DNA from 2 places in the Streptomyces sp. NPDC057950 genome. Region 1 is predicted to be linked to the other one. Evidence: predicted binding sites of a transcription regulator. Region 1 holds the regulator's gene; the other holds the start of a gene.
The links. Region 1 encodes HspR, which represses chaperone genes until heat shock. Its sites were predicted from a motif close to TTGAGNNNNNNNNNCTCAA; they were not measured.
Positions count from the first base shown of each region.

Region 2: a site for HspR is predicted at 1,634-1,652, ahead of lon (endopeptidase La). Genes of this name have one in related genera too.

Region 1 is NZ_JBHVPP010000015.1:76,842-80,248, reverse strand. Features, by position in the region: gene grpE (nucleotide exchange factor GrpE) at 1-192, shown strand, start outside; gene dnaJ (molecular chaperone DnaJ) at 226-1,413, shown strand; gene ACFVTC_RS24415 (heat shock protein transcriptional repressor HspR) at 1,418-1,864, shown strand; gene ACFVTC_RS24410 (sugar ABC transporter substrate-binding protein) at 2,684-3,407, shown strand, end outside.
Region 2 is NZ_JBHVPP010000035.1:37,442-40,848, reverse strand. Features, by position in the region: gene ACFVTC_RS39575 (spermidine synthase) at 1-140, opposite strand, end outside; gene ACFVTC_RS39570 (rhomboid-like protein) at 551-1,426, shown strand; gene lon (endopeptidase La) at 1,675-3,407, shown strand, end outside.

The sequences.
Region 1 (3,407 bases):
TACGCGCCGGACGTCACGGAGACGACGTGCGTGGCGATTCTCCAGCCCGGGTATCGCTTCGGCGAGCGCACCATCCGCCCCGCGCGGGTGGCGGTCGCCGAGCCGCAGCCCGGCGCACAGTCCGTCAAGTCCGACGACACGACGGCTGAGGCGGCCGAGGACAAGGAGAACGGTGGCCCGGACGAGGGCTGACGTTGACACGATGAGGAAGGAGGGACGTCGAGGATGAGCACCAAGGACTTCATCGAGAAGGACTACTACAAGGTCCTCGGCGTCCCCAAGGACGCCACCGAGGCCGAGATCAAGAAGGCGTACCGGAAGCTCGCCCGCGAGTTCCACCCGGACGCCAACAAGGGCAACGCCAAGGCCGAGGAGCGCTTCAAGGAGATCTCCGAGGCGAACGACATCCTCGGGGACGCCAAGAAGCGCAAGGAGTACGACGAGGCGCGCGCCCTCTTCGGCAACGGCGGCTTCCGTCCGGGGCCCGGGGCGGGCGGCGGCAACTTCAACTTCGACCTGGGCGACCTCTTCGGAGGCGGCGCCCAGGGCGGAGCGGGCGGCGGGACCGGCGGCTTCGGCGGCGGCATAGGCGACGTCTTCGGGGGCCTTTTCAACCGCGGCGGCGCGGGCACCGGCGCCCGGACCCAGCCCCGGCGCGGCCAGGACATCGACACCGAGGTGACGCTGAGCTTCACCGAGGCGGTGGACGGCGCGACGGTCCCGCTGCGGATGACGTCCCAGGCGCCCTGCAAGGCATGTTCGGGCACCGGCGACAAGAACGGCACACCGCGTGTGTGCCCGACCTGCGTCGGCACCGGCCAGGTGGCGCGGGGCTCCGGCGGCGGGTTCTCGCTGACGGACCCCTGCCCGGACTGCAAGGGCCGCGGTCTGATCGCCGAGCACCCCTGCATGGAGTGCTCGGGCAGCGGTCGGGCCAAGTCGTCCCGCACGATGCAGGTCCGCATCCCGGCGGGCGTCACCGACTCGCAGCGGATCCGGCTGCGCGGCAAGGGCGGGCCCGGCGAACGGGGCGGCCCGGCCGGTGACCTGTACGTCACGGTCCATGTGGACGCCCACCCGGTCTTCGGCCGCAAGGGCGACAACCTCACCGTCGCCGTGCCCGTCACCTTCGCGGAGGCGGCCCTCGGCGGCGAGGTGCGGGTACCGACCCTGGGCGGTCCCCCGGTCACCCTGAAACTGCCCCCGGGCACGCCCAACGGCCGTACGATGCGGGCCCGCGGCAAGGGCGCGGTCCGCAAGGACGGCACCCGCGGCGACCTCCTCGTCACCGTCGAGGTCGCGGTCCCCACGGACGTGTCGGGCAAGGCGCGTGACGCCCTGGAGGCGTATCGCGAGGCAACCGCGGACGAGGACCCGCGTGCGGAGCTGTTCCAGGCCGCGAAGGGAGCATGAGCAGATGGACGGCCGTCGTCGAAACCCCTATGAACTGACCGAGGAGACCCCGGTCTACGTCATCTCGGTGGCGGCCCAGCTCTCCGGCCTGCACCCGCAGACCCTGCGCCAGTACGACCGCCTCGGCCTGGTCTCCCCGGACCGCACGCCGGGACGCGGCCGGCGCTACTCGGCCCGCGACATCGAACTGCTGCGCACCGTCCAGCAGTTGTCGCAGGACGAGGGCATCAACCTGGCCGGCATCAAACGCATCATCGAGCTGGAGAACCAGGTCGCCGCGCTCCAGTCCCGTGTCGTGGAACTGGAGTCGGCCCTGGACGGCGCGGCGACGGCCATGCGGCAGCGTGAGGCCGCCGTGCACGCCTCCTACCGGCGGGACCTGGTCCCGTACCAGGAGGTCCAGCAGACGAGCGCGCTGGTGGTGTGGCGGCCGAAGCGGTCGCCGGAGTAGTTCCCGATCGTCGAAGGGGCCGGGAGGTGGATCACCTCCCGGCCCCTTCGCGTGTCCGCGTCCGGGGCCGCGCACGTCGCGCGAAGTGGTCCGAGGAGCCGTCGAGTTGTCCGCGGAGGCGCGGGGGACCCGACGTCCGCGGGAGGGGCCGTGCGGCGCGATCGACGTGGCAGGGGTTTGCCGGCGGGAACGGTGAGGCCGACGGTCCGTCCCCGGGTGGTGGTGACGTCGCGGTGGGGGCCGGTCGCGCGGGTGTCGCGAGAGGGGTCCGAATCGGCCAAGTCCGCACCGCGGACGCCGCGGTCCGTTTTCTTCGGTGTGCCCCACAAAGCGACGTTCACGTGAACTGCCCTTTGTGGGCGGGCGAGACATAAACGGTCATTGCGGCCGGAGTTGTGCGATGCGCGCGACATGCGGGTTCATGGGTGACGCAGATCACTGCGCCCCCGGTGCGGGCCGTCACGTCGTGTCGGGCCGGGCTCGCGGCCGTCCGTCCGGAGCTGCGGTGATGCTCGGCCGCCTTCAAGTCCGCAGGTCGGGGGCGGGGGTTGTCCGGCCTTGACGGGGTGTGTGGGAACGAGGTGGGCCGCAGGCGTTACGTGGAAGTGGAGGTGCACTCTCTTCCCATCGTGTTCACTTGGGGAACACAGAACGCTGTTGCCATCTCGTTAAGTGGTTACTCCTTGACGCTGAGGTGATCGCCGCGTTGGCTTTCAGCCACCTGGGTCGCAATGCAGCTACCTCGCCCGGAAGGCACCTGATGTGAACACTCGTAACACCCGGCTTCGTCGTACGGCCATAGCCCTGGCCTCGTCCGCGATGGCCGTCTCACTCGCCGGCTGCGGGGTCGTGGACGGGATCGGCGGCAGCGACTCCAAGGCGAGCCCGACCAAGGGCGACGACATCAAGGTGGGTCTCCTTCTCCCCGAGAAGGGGAACACCCGTTACGAGAAGTTCGATCACCCGATCATCGACGAGCAGGTCAAGAAGCTCACCAACGGCAAGGGCGAGGTCGTCTACCGCAACGCCGAGCAGAGCGCGAGCAAGCAGAACGCCCAGCTCCAGGAGTTGGTGGACGACAAGGTCGACGTCCTCCTCGTGGACGCGGTCGACTCCAAGGCGATCGCGGGCGGCGTGCGCAAGGCCAAGGCCGCGGGTATCCCCGTCATCGCCTACGACCGCCTGGCGCAGGGCCCGATCGACGCGTACATCTCCTTCGACAACGAACTCGTCGGCGAGGTGCAGGCCAAGGAACTGCTGAAGGCGCTGGGCACCGCCGCCGCCACGAAGCAGATCGTGATGATGAACGGCTCGCTCACCGACCCGAACGCGGCGCAGTTCAAGGCGGGCGCCATGTCCGTGCTCGACGGCAAGGTCGAGATCGCGCGGAGGTACGACACCAAGGACTGGGACCCGGTCAACGCCAAGAAAAACATGGTGGAGGCGATCTCGGCCATCGGCATCAACAACATCGCCGGTGTCTACTCCGCCAACGACGGCATCGCGGGCGCGGTCATCGACGCCATGAAGACCATGGGTGTCA
Region 2 (3,407 bases), on a different contig from region 1:
GAGCGGCCGTCCGAGGTGTCCATCAGGAAGCACCCGTTGGCGATGATCTGCAGCAGTGCGCCGTGGCGCCGCAACACGACCTCGCCGTACGGGCCTTCCCTGCGGTCGATGACTACGGGGGTGTCGTACGGAGCCGTCATGGCGCCCATCCTGGCAGTCCGCCCCGGAGGCGCGGCGGCACCGATCCCCGGGTGCGGGGCGGCACCGATCCCCGGGCACGCCGTCCCCTCCCCGGGCGCGCCGTCCGGGCCCACGCCCCGGGTGTCCGGGCGGCCGGCGCCCCGCGTACGCGCCTCGCGGGTCCGCCCGGCGAGGCCGGTGCCGACCGGCCGTCCTCCATACATACGGCTACGGCGACACGTCGACGTATGACACGGCGACGGCGACACGGTGTCGTCGGCCCGCCGTCACCGCGGCACGCACGCCCCGGCAGCCCGCGCGGCGTTCCTGGGTGAGGGGTTGCTGTGAATCCGCCCGCGGGTGGCGTCGGTCATAGACAGTGGCGCGTGGGACACCCAAGGGTGGGTGGGGACGGAAGGAGCCCTCCACCTTGGACCGGAGCACGACCGCGGCGGCCACGACCTCCCCGTCGGACGCCACGCCCGAGAACACGGAAGCCGGCGGCACGTCCGTGCTGGACGGCATGCCGCGGCAGCGAGGCGACGCGGTCACGGAGACATCCGCGCTCCGCCCGCCCGCCTCTCGCGCCCGCACCCGTGCCCTCGCCCGGACACGCGTGCCGCGGCCCTGGCGGCTGCTCCCCACCCCCACCGGCACACCCTTCACCTTCGGGTACGCGGCCGTCCTCGCCGTCGTGTCGGTGACCGCTGACCACGCGGCCCCCTCCCTCGTCCACGCCCTGCAGCAGGGCTCCAGTACGGACGTGGCGCACCTCGCCCGCCATCCGGTGCTGGTGCTGCTGGCCAGCGCGCTGTGGATCGCCGGCGGGGTCGCGTCGATGTACGCGGCCGGGTTCGTGCTCGTCCTGACCGCGCTGGAACGGCGCATAGGCGGACTGCGGGCGGCGGGTGTCTTCCTGCTCGGCCATGTCGTGGCCACGCTGGCCACCGAGGTGCCCGTCGGCCTGTCGGTGCTGGCCGGACACCTTCCCGGCAGTTCCCTGCACCGTCTCGACTACGGCATCAGCTTCGGTGTCGCCGCGAGCGTAGGTGCCCTCGCCGGGCTGCTGACGCCGTGGCTGCGCTGGCCGGTGCTGATGGGCTTCGCCGGGGTGCTGGTCGGCGACCTGATCGCGTTCCGGGATCCGATGACCGACTGGGGACACCTGCTGTCCCTGGCGGTCGGGGTCTCGACCTGGCCGCTGATACGGCGCCGGCACCGGGCCGGCGCGGACGGACGCGGCGGCCGCGACACGGCCGGCCCCGCCGTCCGGGCTGCCCAGGCGCCCGGCACCCTCGCCGCCTAGGACCCGACCGCCGCCCCCAGGGGCCCGCGGGAACAGGGCGCGACGCGAGGGGGTTCTTGCGGTGAGCCCCCGGCCGGGTGCACTCCCGTCGGCCCATCGGTGCGTCGAGGTCGGCGCTGACCTGTGCGGATTCCCGTAGCCCCAGGGGTGGCCGAGTGATCGCTCAGAGCGAACGGGCCCCGGGGAACAATCGGGGACTCACGTGCATTGAGTCGGTGTAGCTCAACTTGACTGCCGGAGGGAAGATCATGGCTTCGACGTCCACATCGCTCACCCTGCCCGTGCTGCCGCTCGACGACGAGGTCGTGCTGCCCGGGATGGTGGTTCCGCTGGACCTGAACGACGCCGATGTGCGCGCCGCGGTGGAGGCTGCCCAGGCCGCCGCGCGGTCGGAGCCCGGCAAGCCGCGGGTACTGCTGGTGCCACGCATCGACGGGGCGTACCCGAGCACCGGTGTGCTCGGCACCGTCGAGCAGGTCGGCCGACTGGCCGACGGCGACCCGGGCGCGCTGATCCGCGGCCGTGGACGCGTGAAGATCGGTGCCGGGACGACCGGTCCCGGTGCTGCGCTGTGGGTCGAGGGCACCCAGATCGACGAGACCGTGCCCGACCCGCTGCCCGGTCACGTCACCGAACTGGTCAAGGAGTACAAGGCCCTCGCCACCAGCTGGCTGCGCAAGCGCGCCGCCTGGCAGGTCGTGGACCGCGTACAGGCCATCGACGACGTGTCCGCGCTCGCCGACAACTCCGGTTACTCCCCGTTCCTGAGCACCGAGCAGAAGGTCACGCTGCTGGAGACCGCCGACCCGGTGGCCCGGCTGAAGCTCGCCACCGAGCAGCTGCGTGAGCACCTCGCCGAGCAGGACGTCGCCGAGTCCATCGCCAAGGACGTCCAGGAGGGCGTCGACAAGCAGCAGCGCGAGTTCCTGCTGCGGCGCCAGCTGGAGGCGGTCCGCAAGGAGCTGCGCGAGCTGAACGGCGACGCCAAGGAGGGCGAGGAGTCGGACGACTACCGGACCCGCGTCGAGGCCGCCGACCTTCCCGAGAAGGTCCGCGAGGCCGCCCTCAAGGAGGTCGACAAGCTGGAGCGGTCCAGTGACCAGTCGCCCGAGGGCTCCTGGATCCGCACCTGGCTCGACACGGTGCTGGAGCTGCCGTGGAACGAACGGACCGACGACACCGGCGCGTATGACATCCAGGGCGCCAAGGCCGTCCTGGACGCCGAGCACGCCGGACTCGACGACGTGAAGGAACGCATCACCGAGTACCTCGCCGTGCGCAAGCGGCGTTCCGAGCGCGGGCTCGGCGTGGTCGGCGGGCGGCGCGGCGGCGCGGTGCTCGCGCTGGTCGGACCGCCCGGCGTCGGCAAGACCTCGCTCGGCGAGTCCGTCGCGCACGCGATGGGCCGGAAGTTCGTCCGGGTCGCCCTCGGCGGCGTCCGGGACGAGGCCGAGATCCGCGGCCACCGGCGTACGTACGTCGGCGCCCTGCCCGGCCGTATCGTCCGCGCCATCAAGGAGGCCGGGTCCATGAACCCGGTGGTCCTGCTGGACGAGATCGACAAGGTGGGATCCGACTTCCGGGGCGACCCGGCCGCGGCCCTGCTGGAGGTCCTCGACCCCGCGCAGAACCACACCTTCCGGGACCACTACCTGGAGGTCGAGCTCGACCTCAGCGACGTGGTGTTCCTGGCGACGGCCAACGTGCTCGAAGCCATCCCGGAGGCCCTGCTCGACCGCATGGAGCTGGTCAGGCTCGACGGGTACACCGAGGACGAGAAGGTCGTCATCGCCCGTGACCACCTGCTGCAGCGGCAGCTGGAGCGGGCGGGTCTGGCGAAGGACGAGGTCACGCTCGACGAGAGCGCGCTGCGCAAGCTCGCCGGGGAGTACACCCGGGAAGCGGGCGTCCGCAACCTGGAGCGGGCCGTCGCCCGGCTGCTCCGCAAGATCGCGGCACAGCACGAACTCGGCGAGCGGGA